Arachidicoccus terrestris: one gene and its partner. Each later gene encodes a partner of the first gene's protein in a complex. Links are inferred from orthologs where the notes say so. Each region holds a gene or a part of one and is shown in the gene's direction. Other genes may lie near its edges. The genes, in order: mnmG and mnmE.

Region 1 (12,588 bases):
TTCCTGGTGCGGAAGAGGAGATTCGAACTCCCAAGCCCTAACGGGCACTACCACCTCAAAGTAGCGCGTCTACCAATTTCGCCACCTCCGCATGGAGCGCAAAAATAAGGTATGTTTACATTATATCTTTATTTAGTGCAGAATAATTTTATGTGCTGCGGAATTTTTGTATTTTTAATTGCCGAAGCCCTAAAAAATGACATTGTAATATGGTACCCACACGATTATATGACGCAATTGATTATCAAGAGCGCAATTTCTCAAAAAAAGATATGTTGGTGCATAAAGAAGATGGTCTGTGGAAATCCATTTCTACGCTGGAAGTAGGAACAGCTTCTTTACATATGGCGGCGGGCCTTCATAAAATGGGTATCAACGCGGGCGATTTTACCGCGGAAGGAGCCGATAAGGTGGCTATTATTTCAGAGAACCGGCCGGAATGGATTATAGCCGATCTCGCTGTTCAACAAATTGGTGCCATTCTGGTGCCGATATACCCTACGACTCCTCCTGAAGAGCTCTTGTATATTTTTCAGGAATCAGCCGTTAAGATGGTATTTATATCTAATCAACTGTTACTTAAAAAATACAGCGCAATTCTGGAATCTGTTCCAAGCATTCAATTTGTGTATACTTTTAATGATACAGACAGCCCCAATTGGACCTCCATTCAGGATATGGCTGATGAAACCTCTATTGCTTCAGTACAAGAGATTAAAGCCAATATCACAGGTGATCACCTTGCAACGATTATTTATACTTCCGGCACCACCGGTCATCCCAAAGGGGTCATGCTGTCTCATCGAAATATTTTGAGTTGCGCGATGCTGGCCAAGGAGAGCTTCCCTTTTCCGGATAACCCTTCGCTCAGGGCACTTAGCTTTTTGCCGCTGAATCATATTTTTGAAAAATGTATCAGCTACGTATATCTGTTTAGCGGGATCAGTATTTATTTTGCGGAAGGGATGGAAATGATCGGACAGAATATTAAAGAAATAAAGCCTCATATCTTTATGACCGTTCCCCGGCTACTGGAAAAGGTTTTTGAAAAAATCAATAAAACCGGGCAGCAATTAAAAGGAGCGCAGAAGAAAGTATTTAACTGGTCCATTCGTGTGGGAGAACAATATGATAATAGAAAATGGAAAAGTCCTCTGTATAAGGCAGAACTAAAGCTGGCCCGCAAACTGGTTTTTTCAAAATGGCAGGAGGCGCTGGGAGGGGAGATATTGTATATAATTACAGGAGGCGCTGCCTGCCCGCAACGTTTACTAAGAATATTCAATGCGGCAGGGATTCCGGTATACGAAGGCTATGGCCCAACCGAAAACAGCCCGGTCATTTCTGTGAATCGTCATGTCCGTAACGAAAACATGATCGGAACCGTTGGTCCTGTAATGGACGGCCTTGAATTTAAATTAGAGGCAGATGGAGAAATCTGTGTAAAAGGGCCGACCGTCATGCAGGGCTATTATAAAAAACCGGAACTCACTGCAGCCACCATTATGGACGGCTGGTTACATACGGGCGATATCGGTACATTAATGGAAGGGATGTTCTTAAAAATCACAGACAGAAAAAAAGAGCTTTTCAAGACTTCGGGAGGTAAGTATGTGGCGCCTCAGCCCATAGAAAACAAATTAAAAGAGCTGGAGATTGTCGAGCAAGCCATAATTGTCGGGGCGGAACAAAAATATGTAGGTGCACTCATCGTGCCTCAGGCAGAAGCTCTTAAATCCTGGACAGAAAGAAACAATCTACCTTATAATAGTCTGGAACAGGCGATTGCTTTGCCGGAAGTAAAGAAACTCTATAAGGATCATATTCAAAAAATCAACCAGACCCTTAGTCAGACAGAGCAGATAAAAAAGCATATGTTGCTTTCCAAGCCCTGGGGAATCGATTCCGGAGAATTGACGCCTAAACTAAGCGTTCGTCGCAAAGTCGTAATACAAAAATATAAGGATTCTATTGATAAATTATTTGCCTAGATCAATCCTTTATTTAAATTCATAACCAATATCCTTTCTATACTGAATCCCGTCAAAATGAATGTCTTTTAGAAGCTGCCGGGATTTTTCCGCCGCCGCCTCAATGTTTTCCCCAAAAGAAGTAATGGCTAGCACTCGGCCTCCATTTGTCAGGATATCCGTTCCCTGCAATTGAGTGCCTGCGTGAAAGATCAGGCTTTCATTGTTTTGTTTTAATTCGGGAAGGGTGATTTTTTTCCCCTTCTCATAAGATCCGGGATAGCCTCCACTTACGGCTACTACAGTAACGCAAGACTGCACGGCCGGTTGTATATTTACCTCATTTAATCCTCCATAGTAGACAGCCAGGAACAGGTCTACTATATCTGCATTCAGACTAGGCATAATTACTTCCGTTTCCGGATCTCCCATGCGACAGTTATATTCAATGACCATTGGTTCCCCCTTGACGTTAATCAGGCCGAAGAATATAAATCCTTTATAGTCAATTTCCTCTTTAGCAATGCCTTCAACTGTCGGGCGTATAATCTGGTTCTCTACTTTCTCCATGAAAGAAGTATCCATAAAAGGGACCGGCGTAACACAACCCATTCCGCCGGTATTCAGCCCGGTGTCGCCTTCACCAATGCGCTTATAATCTTTTGCATGGCCAATAATCTTATAATCTTTGCCATCAGTTAATATAAAGACACTTACTTCGATGCCGTCCAGGAACTGCTCAATGACCACTTTGGAAGACGCTTCTCCAAATTGTTTGTTGAGTATCATTTCTTCAAACGTCTTGAGCGCTTCCTCGTGGGTTTGAGCGATGACGACACCTTTGCCTGCTGCCAGACCATCGGCTTTCAGGACAACAGGCAGGCTATGGCTTGCTATATAAGTTTTACCCTCCTGATAATTATCTGCATTAAACTCCGCATAAGAGGCTGTTGGAATCCGATGGCGTTCCATAAATTTTTTGGAAAAAGCCTTGCTGCCTTCCAGCTGAGCTCCAGCTCTGGAGGGCGCGATAACCATTCCCTTCCAATCCTGCTGCCCCTGAAAATAGTCATAGACGCCATTTACCAACGGGTCTTCAGGTCCTACCACCAACATGGTGACCTTGTTATCAATCACAAATTGTTTGATCGCATCAAAATCGTTTACGTCAATGGGGACATTCTGACCCACAGCAGCTGTTCCTGCATTACCGGGTGCAATAAACACCTTATCACAATGTTTACTTTCCTTGATTTTCCAGGCCAGGGCATGCTCTCTACCTCCAGACCCCAATATGAGTATATTCATATAACAGATTTTAATAAAACTCCCGCGAAATTAAAAAAGCCAGGGCATTTTTCCTTTCTTCTTTTAAAATTTAAGATAGGTCTAAAAACAAACAAAGCCGCTAATTGTTGAATTAGCGGCCTTTGCAACTTTTAAACCTTTCCTTTGTAGAGCGTACGGGAATCGAACCCGTGATTCCTCCGTGAAAGGGAGGTGTCTTAACCCCTTGACCAACGCTCCGTAATCGTTTGGGATTGCAAAGGTAATATAATTTAAATTTTGACCAAATATTTTTCAACATTTCTGAAAAACAAATGTTTGCAAACAAACGGTTATTCACGAGAAAAATGTTAATTCTTTATTATAACTCCAGTCTTTCCTGTAAATTCGCATCACATTATTCAAAACAAAAATAAATTCGATATGAGTTCAGTTAAAGTTGCGATCAACGGATTTGGTCGCATTGGTCGTCTCGTTTTCCGCCAAATTTATAATATGGAAGGGATCGATGTTGTGGCTGTTAATGACCTTACCAACCCATCAACGTTAGCCCACCTGCTTAAATATGACAGTGCCCAGGGCCGTTTTGAAGGTACCGTAACAAGCACTGACAAATCTATCATCGTCAATGGTGAAGAAATCAATATATATGCCCAAAGAGATCCATCTCAGATTCCGTGGGGAGAGCATGATGTAGATGTTGTTATTGAATCTACAGGCTTCTTTGCCGATAAAGATAAAGCAGCTGCACACTTAAAAGCAGGTGCGAAAAGAGTGGTGATCTCTGCTCCGGCAACCGGTGACCTGAAGACAATTGTTTTCAATGTTAACCATGAGATCCTGGATGGCAGTGAAACGATCATCAGCTGCGCATCTTGTACGACCAACTGTCTGGCTCCTATGGCTAAAGCGTTAAATGACGCTTTCAAAATTGAAGTAGGTAGCATGACCACTGTTCACGCTTATACCAACGACCAGAATACACTGGACGCACCACATCCGAAAAATGACCTGCGTCGTGCCCGCGCTGCTGCCCAGAACATTGTTCCAAATTCTACTGGTGCAGCTAAAGCAATCGGCCTGGTATTGCCAGAACTGAAAGGTGTATTAGACGGAGGTGCCCAGCGCGTTCCTGTTATCACCGGTTCATTAACAGAGCTTACCGCTGTTTTAGCTAAAAAGACCTCTGTTGAAGAAGTTAATGCCGCAATGAAAGCAGCGAGCAATGAAAGCTTCGGTTACAATGAAGATCCTATCGTCAGCTCCGATATCATCGGCATCCATTATGGTTCGTTGTTCGATGCGACACAAACTAAAGTGGTTGAATTCGGCGACAAACAGCTGGTAAAAGTCACCAGCTGGTATGACAATGAAATGAGTTATGTATCTCAACTGGTTCGTACTGTTCATTATTTCGCTGGCTTGATCTCTAAATAATTCTTCTTAATAGAATTCTGACATTTAAATAACAAAGGGGTATGTCGTTGAGACCTACCCTTTTGCTATTTAAGCCGGATATTTTGCAAGAACATTTTCTATTTATAAACAATTCTAACAATGAACTGGTTCATTCTAATTATTGCAGGGTTATTCGAAGTAGGCTTTGCTACTTGTCTGGAAAAAGGCAATCAGTCCAGTGGGTCAACCGCGGTCCTATGGTATAGCGGTTTTGTGATCAGTTTGACAGTCAGTATGTTATTACTGATTAAGGCAACGCAGGCGCTCCCTATCGGAACAGCTTACGCAGTCTGGACAGGAATTGGCGCTGTCGGCACTGTTTTGGTAGGTATATTATGGTTTAAAGAACCAGCCAGTTTTTGGCGGGTCTTTTTCCTATTCACGCTGATTGGTTCCATTGTGGGGCTTAAAGCAGTATCACATTAATTATGAATATAGTTACAAAAAAGACACTACTGGCCATTATTTCTTTACTGTTACTCTCCGGATGGGTAAGGGCCCAACCGGACCAACAGAAGGGCAATTCCGAAAAGGCGCTTTTATCCCTGTCATTTGACGAGCTTCCCAATACAATCCAAGTATTAGGTAATGATATCACTTATTCAAAATTCAGCAAAACATTAAAAATCAGCTGTATTGGTATCACGCAGTATAAAAATGCCAATATATCTTATACATTTAGCCTGACGCTTCCAGGATTTGACTTTAATAATGGAGCCAACAACAGTTACTCCAATGAAAAAAGCCACTTTTTTGATGCAAACAGTGATGCGGCACTAATGCTTCAATTAGGTAATAAGCAATTTGGTAATCTTTACAGATCAAAAGAAAAAGAAAATATACTTTCTAAGGTAGCCACGACAGATTATAAAATAAATTGTACAAACATTAAAGACAAAAATGGAAAATATATCATATTAATACGAATTAATAATGGGTCCGTTTTACAGGAAAGTTCTGAGAAGAAAAGCAAAACGGAGGAAGAAACCCTTCATATTTCTAAAGACCCGATGAGCCAGATTCGTGTAAGCAATCCACAGCCCGCATTACCTAAAGTAGAATCCTATAAATTCAAGAGTTCCAGTGAAGTCATCTATCCAAAGGATCGCTTAAATTAAATTCACCTATGGCCGAATAAGCCTGTAAGCGTTTTTAAGAATCTGAACATTAATTTCAGGCGCAAAATCAATGGGTTCTCCATCAATATGCATCGGGGCATTCAACAGATTTTTAATTTTAATTTCAGGGGTCTGAAAATACAGAATATTCTTATTGGTTACTTCCTCTACCAGTTGTTGTAACTTATTATTGCCACGTACTTGTTGAAGCACGGCAAAGGGTAATTTGGCTTTATTCATTTTCTGTACGACTACGATATCCAGTAAACCGTCATTTAATTTGGCTTCCGGTGCGATCGTGACGTTATTCCCGAACTGATTCGCATTCGCTACACTGATAAAAAAAGCATCAGAAAAAAATGAAAACTTATCCACTTCAATTTCGAACTGATAAGGCTGCGCCTTAAAATAATTGATAATACTTTGTTGTGTATAAGTAAGTAAACCCCGATTACTTTTTGTCGCAAAATCGTGAGCAACTTTCGCATCAAAACCGACACCGCTCAGCATGCAGGCAAAATGCCCGTTTACTTTAAAAGCATCTACATATTTCGCGTCGCCATCCAGGATCAGTTCAAAAGCCAGTTTGGGTTTAGAAGGAATACCTGCTGCTCTGGCCAGTCCATTTCCACTGCCGTAGGGAATTATTCCGAAAGTAACCGGTTCATTGTATAAAGCGCCTACCACATGGTTTACTGTTCCGTCACCTCCGATGATTACAATATCCGTAATATCTTCTTTTTGGATCTTATCAATCAGAAAATCATAGTTGCCTCGTTTATTCGTAGGCATAATCTCCGAATGAAGCCCTCTTTCTTTACTGATCTTTTCAATAAGTGTTACAAGGGTTTCTTTTTTAGCTGTTCCGGAGATCGGATTTACGAGATAGATTAGCTTACGCTCTTTTTTTTGAATGGCTACGCGCTGCACATTTGGCTGTTGTATCGTTTGTATATGCTCCATAATGATACCATTTGCATTCGTTAGGCAACAAAGATATTTGTTTAATCACATAAAATCTGTTAATAAATCCAGCAAATTAATAGGAATCAAAAGCCTCGAACCGAATTAAAATTTTAATTATCTTTAAGCCTCACAACGACAAAGCTTCATATATTATTTTGAAACTAATCAGGCACTTAAGCTTTCTAAAGGCCGTTCTATGGTATACTTTAACTGCATTCGGAGGGGCGCAGGGTCATTTTGCCATGATGCTTAAAACCTTTGTGCAGCAAAGGAAAGATATTACGGAAAATGAACTCCTGGAATACAATGCTTTTTGCCAGATGTTACCGGGTGCATCCTCTTCACAGACAATTACACTGATTGGCTATAAAAGGGGTGGTCTGATTCTGGCCATACTAGCTTTAATAACGTGGGTTTTACCAGCCAGTATCATTATGGGTAGTCTGTCGTTTTTACTGGACTATCTGGATAAAAGTGCCATTGATACCAAAGAGCTCTTCAAATACATCAAACCGATGGCTGTGGGGTTTATCGCATTTTCAGCAGTAAAATTGTGTAGAATATCCATCAATAACACCATTACTAAGGCCATCCTGGTTATCGGTACTGTTTTGACCTATAGTTTTTTTAAAACTCCCTGGATCTTTCCTGCCGTAATCATTGCTGCCGGCATTACCACCAATTTCAGCCATAAGCGTATTCCGCAAATAGAAACAGCAACCAAAAAGATCCGTTGGGGAAATATCTTAATATTTTTCGCCATTTTCATCCTGGCCGGTGTTCTTTCAGAAACAGCGCGTAAAAATAACTGGAGTCAACGCGGTAAATATAATCTTTTTGAAAACTGTTATCGCTTTGGTTCACTCACATTCGGGGGGGGAGATGTGCTGGCCCCGTTGATGTATGAACAGTATGTTGTACGTCCCACGACTAAAGGCGTTCAGGAAAAAAATATGGGGGTATTGAAAATGGACAATGATGCCTTTCTAACTGGCTATGGTATGCTGAAGGCCATTCCGGGGCCAACATTTACCATCAGTTCTTTTGTAGGAGGAATGGTCCTGAAAGACCGAGGGCCGTCAGCACAGTTTTGGGGTTGTGTTATCGCGACAGTTGCCATCTTTCTCCCCTCAACTTTGCTTATTCTTTTTTTCTTTCCCGTATGGAATAATTTAAAAAAATATGCAATTATTTACCGCTCACTTGAAGGCATTAATGCCGCCGTGGTTGCCATCATATCAGCTTCTTCTCTATATCTTATGAAAGATATTTCCGTAAATGTTATCGATGGAAATATAGAACATATTATTAATATAACAACTATTGCCGGAACGTTTTTATTACTTAAATATACCCGGGTTCCGGCTCCTTATATCGTAATTATTTGTCTCCTGTTAGGGGTTATATTTTAAGTAATAATAAATATTTTTAATATGTAATGTTATTCTATTTAAAGTAGTTATTTGTCTCGATATAGTCAACAACCCTTTCTGGCACTAGAAAACGGATGGATTTATTTTCTTGAATATTTTTCCGGATAAACGATGCAGATATATCCAGCATAGGTGCTTCCAGGATATGTGCATTTATGCCAGGGTTTAATCTTTCAACCGGAAAACCGGGCCTTAAATAAATCAAAAATAAATAATCACGTATTAACTGTTCATAATTTCGCCATTTGGGCAAATTATTAAAACTGTCAGACCCCATGATCACGGTAAATTCATCATCCGGATATTTTTCAGTCAGATAAGTAAGCGTTGTAATAGTATAAGAAGGTTTCGGCAATCGAAATTCTACGTCTACCGCTTTTAGTCGGCTACTGTTTTCAATAGCAAGATTAACCAAATGCAACCGGTCATATTCGCCCAACAAAGTGCTGGAAGGTTTGAGTGGATTCTGTGGCGATATTACCAACCATACCCTATCTAAATCAGTATAATTTAGTACGTGCTCGGCAATGATAAGATGACCAGTATGAATCGGATTAAAGGATCCAAAGTATAAACCTATCTTCATATTAAAAGAATGGAATAATATAACATTAAAGAAAAATCAGGAAGACATGCTAGACTACCTCTTCAACGAGTATATTCTCGGCTTCATTTATCCGCAAGCTTAAATTATAGCCCACTACAGAGATGGATATAGGATCACCCAATGGGGCAATTTGTTCTACTTTAATAATTTCACCTGGAATACAACCCATCTCCATTAACTTAATAAATATTTCATTATTAGAAAATTCCCTAATTACGACGGCTTTTCCAACACGGATTTCTGACAACTTCTTCATATATAGAAAATTATAAACGCAAAATTAACTGATTTCAACCATTAGGCAGGCTTTTTCGAGATAATTTCCGAATTTTGACAATTAAACAACAAACCATGCAAAGAGTATCCTTTAATTACTTAGACAAACAGCTTCATTTAAAGAATAAAACCGCAATTAAAGCTTTTATAGCAACAATTTTCAAATCTGAAAAGAAAGGCCTCAAATCAATTGACTACATATTCTGCTCTGACGATACACTGCTTGATATGAATAAGCAACAGCTAAAACATGATTATTACACAGATATCCTTACGTTTGAATTAAGTTCTACTAAAGATACAATAGCAGAGGTTTACATTAGTGTTGATAGGGTAAAAGACAATGCAAAGACCTTACAGGAGCCTTTTGAAAAGGAAATGCTTCGTGTTTTATTTCACGGTGCCCTACATCTTTGCCACTATAAAGATAAGACAGCAAAAGAAGCGGTATTGATGCGAAAAATGGAGGATTACTACATAAAAAAGTACTATAGGACAAGTGTTCCACGTGGAACTAAATTAAGATAGGTATTAATCACCATAAGATAGTAAGTAAAAAGGTTCCACGTGGAACCTTTTTACTTACTATCTTATGTATAACCAAAGCGCGCTAACGACAATATGGTAATTCAATATATAGTTTTAGTCTAATCAACTGTTTCACGTGAAACATCAATTTAATAATTAATCAACTACCTTTGCACCCTATAAATTTTAATTATGTTTCAGGAATATGATGTTATAGTGGCTGGAGCCGGACATGCCGGAAGTGAAGCTGCTGCCGCTGCCGCTAACTTAGGTAATAAAGTGCTCCTTATTACCATGAACATGAATACGATTGCTCAAATGAGCTGTAATCCAGCTATGGGAGGAATCGCTAAAGGTCAAATAGTCCGGGAAATAGATGCAATGGGGGGTTATAGTGGCATTGTCTCAGATAAGAGCATGATCCAGTTTAGAATGTTGAATAAAAGCAAAGGTCCCGCCATGTGGAGTCCCCGCACACAAAATGACCGCATGTTGTTCGCCTTAACATGGAGAGAAATGCTTGAACATACAGAGAATCTCGACTTCTATCAGGACACAGTGCAGGGTATTCTTGTAAAAGATCAGCAAGTTATAGGCGTAAAGACTAATCTAGGCCATGAAATCAAGGCTAAATCGGTTATACTTACAAGTGGAACCTTCTTAAATGGTATTATACATATTGGCGAAAAGCAATTTGGAGGGGGCAGGGTAGCTGAAAAAAGCGCGACTGGCATTACTGAACAACTGATAAGCCTGGGTTTTCAAAGTGACAGGCTTAAAACAGGTACTCCTCCCAGGGTAGATGCCAGAAGTCTGGACTATTCAAAAATGGAAATCCAAAAAGGAGACGATGTAATCACAGGATTTTCATACCTCGAGACAGTCAATAAATTAGACCCGGCCAAACAATTGCCTTGCCATATTACTTATACAAACACTGAGGTACATGACTTATTAAAAACAGGTTTTGATCGAAGTCCAATGTATACAGGGAGAATAGAAGGAACAGGCCCCAGATACTGCCCCAGTATCGAAGATAAGATAAACCGGTTTGCTGATAAGAACCGACACCAATTGTTTGTTGAACCCGAAGGGTTCAAAACAGTCGAAATCTATGTAAACGGGTTTTCAACTTCCCTACCGGAAGATGTACAATATAAGGCACTGTCAAAAGTACCAGGATTCGAAAATGTAAAAATGTTTCGCCCGGGTTATGCCATTGAATACGATTATTTTCCACCTACACAGTTAAAAGCAAATCTTGAAACAAAACTTATTAAAAATCTGTTCTTTGCCGGGCAGATAAATGGAACCACCGGATATGAAGAAGCTGCCTGTCAGGGATTAATGGCGGGTATCAATGCACATCTTGCCATATCAGAAAAGGAGCCATTAATTTTAAAAAGGAATGAAGCTTATATAGGTGTACTCATTGACGATCTGATCAATAAAGGCACTGATGAGCCCTATCGGATGTTCACCAGCAGAGCGGAATATCGAACATTATTACGGCAAGACAATGCCGATTTAAGGTTGACTGAGTTAAGCTACCAGTTAGGTTTGGCAAAAGAAGAGCGCTACCAAACAGTTCAACAGAAAAAAACGGACGTCGCAGCGATGATTGAACAGTTAAAGCAAACCTCCATTTCTCCTGAACAGATCAATCCCTATTTGGAAAAAATCGGTTCTACACCCATTAGTGAAAAGCAGAAATTTTCTAAGATAATTCTCCGCCCTGCAGTTTCACTGGAAGATATGATCAATGAAGTAGGTATATTGAAGGATATTATTAATATTAAAAATTTAAATAATATTCAACAATCTGAAATACAGATAAAATATGAAAGATATATAGAAAAAGAACAGGAAATTGTTGATAAAATCAATCAGATGGAATCTTTAGTAATACCCGATTCATTTGATTATAATAAAATAACCGCATTAGGCACAGAAGCTATCCAAAAATTCAATAAAATCCGTCCAAGAACCATTGGGCAGGCAGGCAGAATAAGCGGCGTAAATCCGGCTGATATTCAAATTCTGATGGTTCATATGGGCAGGTAAACATTTTACCATTAAATTAATGAAAGCTTAGGGAAAGATCAGTAATATTACCCTGATTTAATACGACCGCATTTGAAACCATTCGGCATTTTACTATTCATCTCTATCTGGGGCCTTTTTCCCGCTACTGTCTTATTTGCACAAATGACGGTAAAGGGGCATGTATACCAGGACAAGTATCGGACGCCGCTGGATTCAGTCGTTGTCATTACTCAATCCGGCAAGAGAGCCGTTTCGGATTCAACAGGCAGTTACCAGATCCAGATTGACCCTAAAAATGATTCTATTTGGTTCAAGTTCAGAGACAAAATCACACATAAGTACCCCGTAGACACGATTAAAAATACAAGAGATTTTGAGGTCCAGATTTATTTACCAAAAGCCTACACACAAACACCAAAAGGATACTTACCCACGGTTACGGTAAGAGCCAGGAATTATTATGAAGATTCTCTGGCTTTAAGGGAGGATTACGCAAAAATATTTAATTACAAAAAACCAAGTCAGGCACTGGGTGAAAGTTTCGGTGTAGGGGATAACGGTGGAATGGCCGTTGACCTGGATGCGATTGTCAATCTATTCCGGTTTGGTTATAACCGCAGGCAGAAAGTCTACCAGAAGTTTGCCCTCAGTGTGGAACAGGAAAGATACGTCAACCACCGTTTCACCAAAAAACTTGTAGAAGATATAACAGGGTTGTATGACGCTGAGCGGGATAAGTATATGGAAGTATACCGGCCATCTTATGAAGATCTCTCACGCATGAACGATGTACAGCTGGGTCAATACATTAAAATCACGTACAAAAAATTTCTCCATCAGAAAACAGAAGACAAGTATGAAAAGAATATTTTCCTCTCTCCTTATGAGCAAAGAAGAGG
Region 2 (12,540 bases), 1.9 Mb from region 1 along the record:
TTAAAATCAAGTATTGACAATCATGATAGAAAATGCAACACTGACGCCAACAGATCATCATAGAAAAAAGCTGATAGAACCTACGGCAAATAAAGGAACAGCTGACAATAAAGACGAAGAGAAAGAATTACATGCGCTATGCAAACCCCGCTTAAGGGCCATTCATGACACGATGGATCTGCTGAGCGGTAAATGGAAAGTCGCTATTATTGGTTATTTACACACAATGGGTAAATGCCGTTTTATGCAGTTGCAGAGAAATATTGAAGGCATTGGTGCCAAAATGCTGTCCAAAGAATTAAAAGATCTGGAAATCAATGAACTGGTTACCCGTACTGTTTTGCATACCAGACCCGTAACCGTTGAGTACGAACTTACAGATTACGGAAAGACCCTGCAAAATATTATCAATGAATTATGCAGCTGGGGATTCAAGCACCGGGAAAGAATCCTGAAAAAACAAACCGAATGCAGTTGTGGTGAAGACCCTGAGTTTGGCTGTGAAGCGCCTAAAGCGACCAAGATCGCCGGATAAATTCCAGCCCCGGTAAATAAAGTAAATAAAAACGAGTCGGTATTGGAGGGACGCTTCCTGCCGGCTCGTTTTTATTTGATACCGTCTTTCACTAAATTATTAATGGGGAGGGGTCAGGGTTTTGCCCAGTTGGCTCAGTTTCTCAGCCGCCTGTTGAAGGGTTGCTTCTTTTTTGGCAAAACAAAAACGTATGAGTTTATGATCACCGAACTTTTCGCATAAAGAGGAGAGGGGGATCCCTGTGATGCCGGCTGCTTTGGTCAGCCAGACAGCGAAGTCCTTTTCTTTCATCTCACTAAAGCCCTCGTAACTGTATAACTGAAAATAGCTGCCTTCCACCGGAAAGGGTTTAAGGGGGCTACCCTTTAAGGCGTTCATTAAAAGATCTCTCTTCTTTTGCAGGGACCCGGCAAGTCTTAGGTAGGTATCCGGATCATGCATATATTCAGTGAGCGCGATCTGGACCGGAGAAAATGTACTGAAGGCATTGTTCTGATGCACTTTTCTGATTTCTGCCATTAACGGGGCGTCGGCCATAATATACCCCGTCTTCCAGCCGGTGCAATTAAACATCTTTCCAAAAGAGTGTACCGATATAGAACGTTCTCTTAAAAACGGAAAGCCTAATGGAGAATGATGAGGCTGGTCGTCAAAAATAACATGCTCATAAACCTCATCGCAGAGTACGATAATATTCGTGTCTTTTAATAATTCATGGAGCGCTTTTAATTGCGCTGACTTAAGCGTGGCGCCCGTTGGGTTATGTGGTGTATTGAGTATAATCATCCGGGTGGCTTTCGTTATATACCCTTTTAGTAGATCAATGTCCAGCTGGAAGTCGGGGTATTGCATGGGCACCGCAATGGGAATGCCGCCGACGGCGAGTATCGACGGGTGATAGCTGTCATAGGCCGGGTCAAAGTACAACACCTCGTCTTTTTGTCTGACAAAGGTGGAAATTACGGTAAAAAGTGCGTTGGTGGCCCCGGGCGTAATAGTGATTTCCGTCACAGGGTCAAATGACTGCCCTAGTTCGGCCTGGGCCTTTGCTGCTAACAGGTTTCTGAAGGCTTCGTAGCCGCTGGATGGCGCGTACTGATTATAGCCGTTTTCCATTGCTTTTGTGACTGCTTTAATCAGGAGCGGGTCCATGGGGTAATCCGGAAATCCCTGTCCCAGGTTTATGGCATTATTATCTATGGCCAGTTTGGACATTTCTGTAAAAATGCTGGTGGTCGTATGGGGAAATTTTGAATGTATAGTGATCATGATAAGGAAAAATATTTCATGGATGAGAATGATAGCCCCCGGGCAGAGCTGTTTGTCTGTCCTTTTTGCAAATTACAAAAAGGTCGCCATAACAGGTAAATTACAGCGACCTTTTTGTCATGAGGGAATAGCAGGTTAAAAACTAATGTTTATCAAACCAGAGTTTGGTAAACAAGTCATCAGTACCCTGGGCTGCCACTGCCGCCTTATAGGCCTTGCCATTTAATGTCTGCTCTGTTGAGGGATAAATAAAGCGTACCGGAATTTTATCTCCGTATTTGCCTGCAACAGCTGCCTGGAGCGTTGGATAATCCAGTCTGCGCCATTCGGCAAAGGCTTCCAGCCCTTCTCCGAATAGTGCGATCCATTTTTGGTCTCCAATGGATTTCTTGTAATTGGAGGCGTCATATTTAACGGAGGCCTGAGCAAGGTAGGCTCCAATCACTGCTGCGTCAGTGATGCCGTATTGCTTCAGGGAGGCGGTGATGGCTTCATTGTATAGCGTAGCCGGGTTTTCGGAACTGAAGCCCCTTGCTGCGGCTTCTGCTCTTAAGAAGAGTACTTCACTGTATGCCTGGATAACTGCCGGTGCATTATCTGCTGAAAAATATGTGCCGGGTTTAGAGGTGTTGGCCAGTCCCAGGCTGTTGGCGTCTGAGGTCGTTAAGCCGTTGGGAACACCTACATATTTGGTAATCTTATCATTTTCGGGAAGTCTGGCATACACGGGCAGCCTCGGATCCTTGAGTGCATATAACCGGTCTACAACTGTCTTGGAAATTCTGTAATCATTACGTGTAGAAAAATTGCTGGCGACGGGGTTCCAGTTCGGAGATTCATCGTAGACGAACTGCGCTGTCTGAGCGTTGGAACTGATCAATTCTTTACTGTTCAGTACTTTTTGAACTGTAGCTTTTGCCAGCGACGGGTCTGCGTCTGCGATTCTGAGTGCGATGCGCAACTGCAGGCTCCGGGCAAATCTTCTCCAGTTAGCAATATTGCCATCGTAGATCAAATCACCCTCAATAGGTGTGCCATTAGGATCGAGTTGTACTAAAGCTGTATCCAATTCACTAAGTATACCGGTATAAACCTCTTGCTGGCTGTCATAGGCTGCCAGGGAAGACGATTCAATTTTTCCGGATTCTTTGTAGGGGACATTGCCATATGCATCTGTCAGCAGTTGAAAATTCCAGGCTCTGAGTATATGGCCGACACCGATATAGTTATTATTTCCAGCCTCTTCGGCCAGTTTCATCATCACTTTAATGTTGGTCAGTGAAACGGAGTATAACGCTGTCCAAAAAGAAGAGAAACTGCTGGCGTCATAAATATACCGGTCCGCATCCGTATATTGAATCGCCGCCCATTGCTGAATAATCAGCTGGCTGGATCCGAAGTTGGCGGTCGCTCCCCAATAGGCGTCTGCAGCGCTTTTTTCTGCGCCGCCTAAAAGATAGTCGGGTGTCGGATTTTCTACTGCATTGGGGTTTTTATTGATACGAACAAGTTCTTTTTTGCAGGAGCTGATGCCCAGGATCAGCACACCGCTTATAAGTAATGCACCTGAGCGAAATAGAAATTTATTGAGTGAATATTTCATGATTGGAACTTTTAGAATTGAACACTTAAGTTGATGCCATAATTTCTGGAAGTGGGCAGTGTAAGATCTTCCAGACCTTGTCCGTTGCCCGTAGAAAAGGCAGTTTCCGGATCAATATTGGGGGCTTTTTTATAAATAAAGAAAAGATTGCGGCCTACCAGTGCAACGCTGGCACCCTGAACACCTATACGGGACAACCAGGCGCCCGGTAATTGGTAGCTGATACGCAGTTCTCTGAATTTGACATAACTGGCATCATATACATACTGCTCATCCACTGAGGAAATGGTCTTGTAGTATAAGGAAGCCGGTATGATCTGCTCATTGGCCTTTCCGTCACCGGTTACGCCCGGCGCAATTATGCCATCATCGTATATTTTCTCACCATTGGGTGCGCTCCCTGAGGCAGCCACCGGCAATTTGTTTTTATCGTTGTTCGGATAGTAATAATTGAGCCCGCCGAATTCCGCGCCTCTTCCAGGGAGTGTGGAAGCAAGTACCCCCGTGTATTGTCCCGTAGAGTTACTGCCAGAATATATGGAGCCGCCGATACTGGCGTCAATTAAAAAACTTAGCCCCCAGTTTTTATATTTTAAATTATTGTAGAATCCTCCGTTCCAGTCGGGTGTAAAGTGCCCCAGGTCTTGCAGTGTGGGGTCGGTTTGGGGCAGGCCATTGGAGCCAACCAGTATATTACCTTTGTTATCGCGCTGATAGGCCGTTCCAATAAGGGTGCCATAGGTTTTGCCTACAGCTGCGACTACCTGTACCGTTCCATCACTGCCTAATGTATAGTTCTCCAGTTGCCCGGCATCATCCAGGTACTTTACTTCGCTTTTGTTCCGCGCGAAATTTACAGAGAAGTTCCAGCTTAGGTCCTCGTTTTTTATAGGCGTAACACCCAGGGCCACTTCCAGGCCTTTGTTATTGATCTTGCCTGCATTTAATAACTGTTGCGTATAGCCTGAAGTAGGCGTGATATCTACTTTTAGGATCTGGTTAAAGCTGTTGGTATTATATAAACTGATATCCAATGTAGCTCTGCTGTGGAAGAAGCCCAGATCCAGACCCAGTTCAGTTGAAGTGGTGGATTCACTCTGGAACTTTTCATTCATCTGGATGCCTGAAGTTGTCAACAGCGGACTGGAACCAAACAGGGAGAACCCATAGGTGTTGTAGAGTTGATAGGGATCTGTATCAGCGCCCACTTCTGCCCAGCCACCGCGCACCTTGCCATAGCTCAGTACATCACTTTTAATATTGAATAAATCTGTGAATACGACCGTACCGTTTACAGACGGATAGAAATAGGAAAGATTATTTTCAGGCAGGGTAGAAGACCAGTCATTTCTGGCCGTTACATTGATAAAAGCATAGTTCTTATAACCCAACTGGGCGGACCCGTAAAGGCTATAGACTTTTAAATGACTGTAGTAGTTATTGGATATTAACGGATCTCTGGAATTATCCAGGGTATACACGCCGCCAACGGCCAGTCTTGGTGCCTTTTGATCATTCTCTTCATAGGTTTTGTTACGGATATTACCGCCGGCCAGAATATTCAGTGAGAAGTCACTATTGAGTTTTGTATCAAAATTAAGTGTACCTTCTGTATTGTTTTCATTAACGGTGTAACCAATTTCTTCATAAGATCCAAATGGGGTGCCACTGGTGCCATAGGCAATTTTTAGCTTTCTCCGGTCATTGTAATAATCTGTACCGCTGTGAAAATGAGCGGTTAAACCTGGAGCAATATCGTAGGTCAGTCCGACGTCGCCAATCAGACGGTCTCTTCTTTGCTGAACGGTATTTTCATAGGCACCGAAGTAAGGATTCGGATAATAGGCGTTGTTCCAGTTGTCGGGGCTGCCGGTAGAAAAATAGCTGTCTTTCAGTGATTGCATATCCACTTGTCTGCCGAACCAGGTAAACTGTAACATTGTGCTGCTGGCCCTCTTGCCACCAATGCCCGGCAGGTTGGGTGCATCTGAAATCAGGTAGTTGGCCATGGCCGAAAGGCTGAGTTTATCGGTAATCTTGAATCTGCTGTTTAAAGAGATATTTCTTTTATTGAGTTTTGAATTGGGAATAACACCTGTCTGATGCCCGTCATTGAACCCGACTCTATAACTGTATTTGTCGCCCGCATCGGCGATGGAAATACTGTTGGATGTAGAAAACCCAGTTTTAAAGAAGCTTTTGACATTGTCTGGATGTGCAACAAAAGGGACCGCTTCTCCATTTGAGCCGAACTGGGGAATTAACTGGCCTTCCATTCTGGGGCCCCAGCTTTCATCCACGTTATCATTTAGGCCGCCGCCGTTGCCATCGACGTAACTGAACTGTCCGTTACCTCCTTGCCCAAATACATTCTGATATTCAGGAAGCACAAGCAAACTGCTGAAAGTATTGTTAGAATTAAAGCTAATGCCGAGTCCTTTTTTCTTTTTGCCTGATTTGGTTTTAATGATGATGACACCATGTGCTGCACGGCTGCCATAAAGGGCTGCTGCATTGGGCCCTTTTAGAACACTCATTGATTCAATGTCTTCAGAATTCAGATCAGCGATTGCATTGGCATAGTCTCTTGAACCGCCGGCACCCAGTTGGGAGTTGTCAACAGGAACGCCATCTATGACAAATAAGGGCTGATTGTTTCCCGCAATAGATGTTTCTCCACGAATCACAATCCTGGAAGAGCCCATGTCTCCCTGAGAATTAGTGACTCTGACACCCGCTATCTTCCCCGAAAGGTTATTGACTAAGTTCGGGGTCTGCGTTGTATTGAGCTGTTCTGTTTTTAGCTCTTGCACTGAATAACCAAGTGATTTTTTCTCTTTTGAGATACCCAGGGCTGTGACAACGACTTCACTGAGTTCACTGGAAGATTGATGTAAGGCTATGTCAATCGGAGTGCTAGGGTCACCAACAACTATTTGTGCAGGCTCGTAGCCGATGTAGGAAAAGTTTAGTGTATCACCGGCGTTGGCTGTAAGCGTGAAATTGCCCAGGTTGGAGCTTAAAGTTGCTTTGCCGCCCACGATGCGGATGCTTACCCCGGACAGGGGGGTGCCGGTATCTGAGTGGACAGTTCCCTTTACTGCCGGCGTCTGTGCATGCAGTGCTGAGAAGCTTACCCAGAGTAACAACGATAATAGGTAACGATGTTTCATTTTGTTTGAGATTTGGATAATTTGAATTGATGTATTTGATATAAAGAGATGCCTGTAAACGACAGATACGGTTAATGGCCGCTATGTATGATATAGCGGACTCCAATAACAATTCTCAGTGTTGGAATTGTCATTGGCGCGTCATACAACGATCTGTAGTTTACATTGTATTTTAGAAGATTTGTTCCTTGCTCCGAATAGAAATGAGGGAAAGAAACGTAGAAATTCTATCGTAATATCAGGCGCAGCTCAGCTACAATAATAGGATGTAGTGATCTTCATAAATGCCGGTGCGCCTTTTTCTTTGTCGTTTGCCATTTTGTATACTTGTATCGGTTTTAACCGGAGGCAAAGATAGGGTGAGAATTTTAGTCTACAAATATTATAGACTAAAATTTAAAATTTTAATGGATCTACGTTACCTTTGCCTTGTAATAACAAAAACACCTCGTCTGAAAATTTGAACAGGCCTTTGCCTTTCTTATTTGAATGAAGATTGAGAATTAATGATTTATCCATGAAAAAATGTAGTGTCTTATTAATGCTATTGTTGCTCTCCTTTTGGGGAGGGGCCCAGATTAACCAGTCTATGTGGCGGGCTGTAATTCACAGACCGGATGGAGAAGGAATCGTATTTAACCTGCGTAGCGCGGTAGAAGATGGCAAACTCGTTTTCTATGTGGTGAATGGAGATGAGCAGATGCGCGTGCCAGATGTGGTAGCTAAAGGAGATTCGCTCATCGTAGGAATGCCGGTTTTTGAATCAGGCTTCAGATTTAGAATTATCAATAAGGATAGCCTGAGCGGGATATGGCAAAGAGCCTCCACCAGTCAGGAAATCGTTTTGCCACTGACAGCCTCAGCGCAACACGCAGTTCGTTTTGACCCCAGCCTGGGCATCCCAAAACAAAGTGTGGACGGCAAATGGCAGGTAACCTTTAAGAGCCGGTCGGGAGAGACTTCTCCTGCAATTGCTACTTTACACCAGAAGGGAGCCAGGGTTACAGGTTCCGTACTGACGCCTTATGGAGATGACAGATATCTGGAGGGCATTGTCACGGGTGACTCTTTGTATTTTTCAGGATTTGACGGAATTCACAGCCTGTTGTTTAAAGCGAAGGTGAAGGGAGATTCTCTAACCGGTATGCAATATAGTGGTGCTTCCAGCAAACAGTCATTTAGCGCTTATAAAACCGATACGCCCAGCTTACCTAACGAGGCAGCTATGTATCTTAAAAAAGGCGAACCTGGCTATCTGGATTTTACATTTAAGGATTTAGACGGAAAACCAGTATCCATTAAAGACAAGCGGTTTAAGAATAAAGTCGTCATAATTGACCTGATGGGATCCTGGTGCCCCAATTGTATGGATGAAACCGCCTTTCTAAGTAAATACTATAATGCTAATAAAGATAAAGGGATAGAGGTGATCAGCCTGGCTTATGAATTGACGACTGATTTTGACCGTTCCAGAAAGAGTCTGCTGAAGTTTCAGAAAGCTTATGATATACAGTATCCCGTACTGATAACAGGGGTTACGGTAACTGATAAGCAAAGGACCGAAAAAACATTGCCCCAGTTTACGCCGATCAAAATGTTCCCAACAACGATTATATTGGACAAGACCGGTAAGGTGCGTAAGATCGATACCGGCTTCCAGGGGCCTGGTACGGGATCTTATTATACGAATTACGTAAAAGAATTTAATGAACTGATTGACGGCTTACTGGCGGAATAGGTGGCCTGATTGATCGGGTTATGGCAACAGGGGTTGTTATATTTTCTATTCGACCTGTGTTCTTTGCGGCCTCCTAGGACCGGTGCAGCGTAGGACAGATACATACAAGTGAACCACCATATATTTTACTATTAATTCCGCATTACAAAAAGGGCCGGCTACAGTCATCAAGACTATACCGGCCCTTTTTACCATTTACTGTTGTAGTAAAGGTGAAGAATTATTTTGTCGTCCCTTTAAGCGGGAACTGATGGTCTTCCAGCATTTTCAGGGCATTGTACAGGTTGACGATGCCTCCGGAAATGCATAGTTCACTTAGTTTTGTTGCTTCTCCCGTTGCCGGATTCATTACCGGAAAATCAATTTTAGTGACAGAGGCCATGATGAGTTGTTTGACCTGTGGTGCCGTTAATTTAGGGTAGTAGGAGCGAATGACAGCAGCCACACCGGCGACTACAGGGGAGGCCATACTGGTCCCGCTTAGTGAACCGTAATTGTCTTTTCCAGGCAGCGTGGAATAGATCTCCACACCGGGGGCGAAGACGTCCACCGCTGTTTTACTGAAATTGGAGAACTCCGCGACCAGGTCATCTTCCATTGCGCCACTGGCACCCACCGTAATGACGTTGTCGAAGTTTTTACTGTCATTCGGGCCATAATATTGCGTAGGGTAATTGGGCATTCCTGTAATGTCTTTTCCGTCATTGCCGGCTGCGTGTACGAGTAAAACGTCATGCTTCTGCGCATACCGGATGGCACTTTCCACCCAGTTGCGATTTGGAGAGATCGGTTTGCCGAAACTCATATTGATAACTTTCGCGCCATGATCAACGGCATACATAATGGCCAGTGCGACGTCTTTATCATGCTCGTCGCCACCGCCCGGGACGGTTCTGACTTCTAACAAGGCTACATTATCTGCGATACCGTCCATGCCAAGATTGTTATTTCTGACGGCTCCTATGATGCCCGATACATGGGTGCCATGCATCACATCGCCGGCAGAAATGTTGCTGTTTCCATAGTATTTATCATTGAAGTCATTATAGTTGTCTTTAACGACATTCGCGCGATAGGCCGGAGGAGCCGTTTGAGGTAACTGATTAGCTGTTTTCAGGCTATCCATCAATTGGCTCAGCTTGCCGGGCAAAGTGATATTTGTTGTTCCCGGTGCTACTTTTTCAAGCAGGATCGTATAGATCTGCTTTTCTGCACTGGTCTTACGGTCGATTGGGGAATAGGCTTTCACATCTTCCAGATTAAAAGTGTCTTTTAGCAGCACTTTGCTAAAATCGCTGATCTGGGGCAATAGGCTGGAGATTCTTTCAATAGCTGCAGCTTCTTTGGCCGCATCGGTTGCCGACAGTTCAATGTCTTTGGCCTGAAGCCAGATCCGGTAATGCTCCCGGTCTTTAGCCGGAACTTGTGTGGAATCCTTGTATTTTTCGAATTGAGTTTTATAAGCAAAATAGTATCTGGAAGATTCTCTGGTGTCATCGGTAACGTTAGAGGTGTCACTTTTGCCTCCCAGAAAATTCCAGCCATAATAATCATCTACATATCCGTCTTTATCATTGTCTTTATTATCATGAGGGATTTCTTTGGGGTTATGCCAAAGGACATCATTCAAGTCTTCTTGTAAGGTATCAGCGCCAGAGTCGACGACACCGACGATGACCTTTTGTGAAGTCTTTCCTTTGAGTAACTCATCATAGCTTCTTGTTGCTGACACACCATACACACCGCTGTCTTTTATGGGATCCAGCATATGCCAGCTTAAGGGGACTTTGAAGGTCTGTGCTTTAGCTCCAGCCATGCAGATAAGCGCAATTGCGGCCAGACTGGTTAATTTTTTTATCATGTTGTCCTATTTTTCCTAGATTATAAGTATGCAATATACCTATTCACTTGTATCTAAATCCCAAAAAAATATGAATTTTTTAGATTTAGTGTAGTTGACGGTCTGATTGGCTGTAATTACATGGAAAACAAGGTTCTCCGGGGATATATTGTATTTTTGCATAAATTTTATATATGAGTCATTTACCGGAGAGTTTCCTAGATACGATTGTTGCTATTGCTACGCCACAAGGTGCGGGTGCTTTAGGTATTATAAGAATCAGTGGCCCAGAGACTTTCGCTATCGTGAACGCTTTATTTGCCGGTAAGGATTTAAGCCGCCAGAAAACGCATACACTGCACTTTGGAGTCATCAGATATCAGGATGAGGTTATCGACGAGGTGGTAATATCTCTATTCAGGAATCCCAGATCTTATACCGGTGAGGATGTTATTGAGATTTCCTGCCATGGCTCAGCTTATATCCAACAACGGTTATTGCAGGTATTGGTCGCATCAGGGGCCAGAATGGCCAGACCAGGCGAATTTACAGAGCGTGCTTTTTTTAACGGAAAAATGGATTTAACCCAGGCTGAGGCAGTAGCCGATTTGATTGCCTCTAATAGTAAGGCAGCACAACAAACGGCCTTAAAACAGTTAAGAGGCGGGTTTTCCGAAGATTTGCAAAAATTGAGGGAAGAGTTAATTCATTTTGCAGCCTTGATAGAGCTCGAATTGGATTTTTCCGAGGAGGATGTGGAGTTTGCGGATAGGAGCCAATTTATGAATTTGATCAGTCAGATAAAGTCAGCCACTCAAAAGCTGATTGATTCTTTTCAGCTGGGCAATGTAATTAAAAATGGCGTACGGGTGGCTATAATTGGCAGACCCAATGCTGGGAAATCTACATTGTTAAATGCACTTTTAAATGAAGAGCGGGCTATTGTCAGCGATATTGCAGGCACGACCAGAGATACGATTGAAGAAACCCTGAATATTAATGGCATTTTGTTCAGGCTGATTGATACAGCGGGTATCAGGGAACATTCCAGTGACCATATTGAGAACCTGGGTATCGAAAGAAGTAAATCCAATGCGGAAAACGCCCATATAATTTTATATTTGGTGGATAGTACAACTTCTGAGCCTGTTGATGTAGATTGGATGCAGCCTTACCAAACGAAAACGATTAAGGTATTTAATAAAATGGATGCAGTAACTGCTGCTAGTGTAGCGTCCGTTAAAAATCCTGATGGTCAGTCTGTTTGTATTTCTGCTAAAAAGAAAACAGGTATCGAAGATCTAAAACAGTTAATGTATTTGAAAGCTGTTGGCGAAGAACTTCAGACTGAAAACACGATTGTGACTAACGCAAGACATCATGCAATTCTTTTGAAAATTGCCGAAAGCCTTGAAGATATTCAGATGGGAATGGAAAATCAGGTAACCGGAGATTTACTTGCAATTGATATTAGAAGGTGTCTCCATTTCTTGGGAGAGATCACAGGTAAAATTGAAGTTGATCGTGACATTTTAGGAACTATTTTTGGAAAGTTTTGTATTGGCAAATAATGCACACAAAAAATTAAGAAATAACTATTAATATTAATAAGTAAAAGCCTGTAAATTAAGTTTTACAGGCTTTCTTCGTTTTGTGAATTGTATTAATTTTTATTCTTATATGTGACATGTTTGTCCCCTATTTGTCCCCCACATTTTATATTTGTGCCGAATAGAAAAGCAGGGGGGAAATCATGTCACATAAATACCCTTAAATGCACTTATGTATACTTAAATGCCTTTAAATACACTTACGATGAGTACAAATATTCGTATTAAAAGAGTTTGTCAGCATTGCCAGAAAACGTTTTGCGCACAGACGACTGTCACCAGGTTTTGTTCGATACAATGTGCCCGTAAGAATTATAAACTACGTCAGCGTCAGAAAAAAATTGACAAGTCAAATAATGAAACGGTTAAGGTTATGAAGGCGCCGGTGGAACAGTTAAATTTCAGCGACATTTTAACCGTAAAAGACGTGGCGAAAATAATAGGATGTCATATAAGACTGGTTTACCGGATGATCGATAATGGGAAAATAATGGCGATTAATCTTTCTGAACGGAAGATTCGCATTCATCGACGTGAAATGGAAAACATCTTTAAGAGGCCGGAATTAGTGATTATTCCATCCACTGGACCCAAAGAGATAAAGCCGCTCACAAAGGAAGATTGTTATCACATAAAAGAAGTAGAGACAAAATTTAATATTGGTCAGAAAACCCTGTACACGCTGCTAAAAAGGAAGAAGGTGCCTAAGCTGAAGGATGGGAGATTAGTTTATGTTCCAAAGAGGTCAGTGGACAGGATTATAAAAAACTAT

What was found.
Region 2: the proteins of mnmG (region 1) and mnmE are in contact, whole or in part, in a solved structure (PDB 9HIP), measured with the Escherichia coli proteins. The link is inferred for Arachidicoccus terrestris from one-to-one orthologs.

Annotation. Positions count from the first base shown.
Region 1 is NZ_CP083387.1:2,361,944-2,374,531, forward strand. Bases 9,274-12,271 are described here. They hold mnmG (tRNA uridine-5-carboxymethylaminomethyl(34) synthesis enzyme MnmG), read left to right. Parts: upstream 9,274-9,835; coding sequence 9,836-11,707; downstream 11,708-12,271. Other genes in these bases: ybeY (rRNA maturation RNase YbeY), read left to right, coding at 9,274-9,643; K9M52_RS09335 (hypothetical protein), read left to right, coding at 11,780-12,271. Also shown: K9M52_RS09275 (AMP-dependent synthetase/ligase), read left to right, coding at 210-1,991; purD (phosphoribosylamine--glycine ligase), read right to left, coding at 2,001-3,278; gap (type I glyceraldehyde-3-phosphate dehydrogenase), read left to right, coding at 3,681-4,694; K9M52_RS09295 (DMT family transporter), read left to right, coding at 4,815-5,141; K9M52_RS09300 (hypothetical protein), read left to right, coding at 5,144-5,833; K9M52_RS09305 (diacylglycerol/lipid kinase family protein), read right to left, coding at 5,840-6,796; chrA (chromate efflux transporter), read left to right, coding at 6,955-8,211; nadD (nicotinate (nicotinamide) nucleotide adenylyltransferase), read right to left, coding at 8,246-8,818; K9M52_RS09320 (FeoA family protein), read right to left, coding at 8,868-9,095; more of ybeY, read left to right, coding at 9,191-9,273; more of K9M52_RS09335, read left to right, coding at 12,272-12,588. UniProt on the Escherichia coli protein: NAD-binding protein involved in the addition of a carboxymethylaminomethyl (cmnm) group at the wobble position (U34) of certain tRNAs, forming tRNA-cmnm(5)s(2)U34.
Region 2 is NZ_CP083387.1:446,719-459,258, reverse strand. What follows is about bases 9,591-12,540. They hold mnmE (tRNA uridine-5-carboxymethylaminomethyl(34) synthesis GTPase MnmE), read left to right. Parts: upstream 9,591-10,352; coding sequence 10,353-11,729; downstream 11,730-12,540. Other genes in these bases: K9M52_RS01730 (helix-turn-helix domain-containing protein), read left to right, coding at 11,974-12,540; K9M52_RS01740 (S8 family serine peptidase), read right to left, coding at 9,591-10,179. Outside these bases: K9M52_RS01765 (winged helix-turn-helix transcriptional regulator), read left to right, coding at 23-535; K9M52_RS01760 (methionine aminotransferase), read right to left, coding at 635-1,804; K9M52_RS01755 (SusD/RagB family nutrient-binding outer membrane lipoprotein), read right to left, coding at 1,947-3,407; K9M52_RS01750 (SusC/RagA family TonB-linked outer membrane protein), read right to left, coding at 3,419-6,580; K9M52_RS01745 (peroxiredoxin family protein), read left to right, coding at 7,098-8,318; more of K9M52_RS01740, read right to left, coding at 8,539-9,590. UniProt on the Escherichia coli protein: Exhibits a very high intrinsic GTPase hydrolysis rate. Involved in the addition of a carboxymethylaminomethyl (cmnm) group at the wobble position (U34) of certain tRNAs, forming tRNA-cmnm(5)s(2)U34.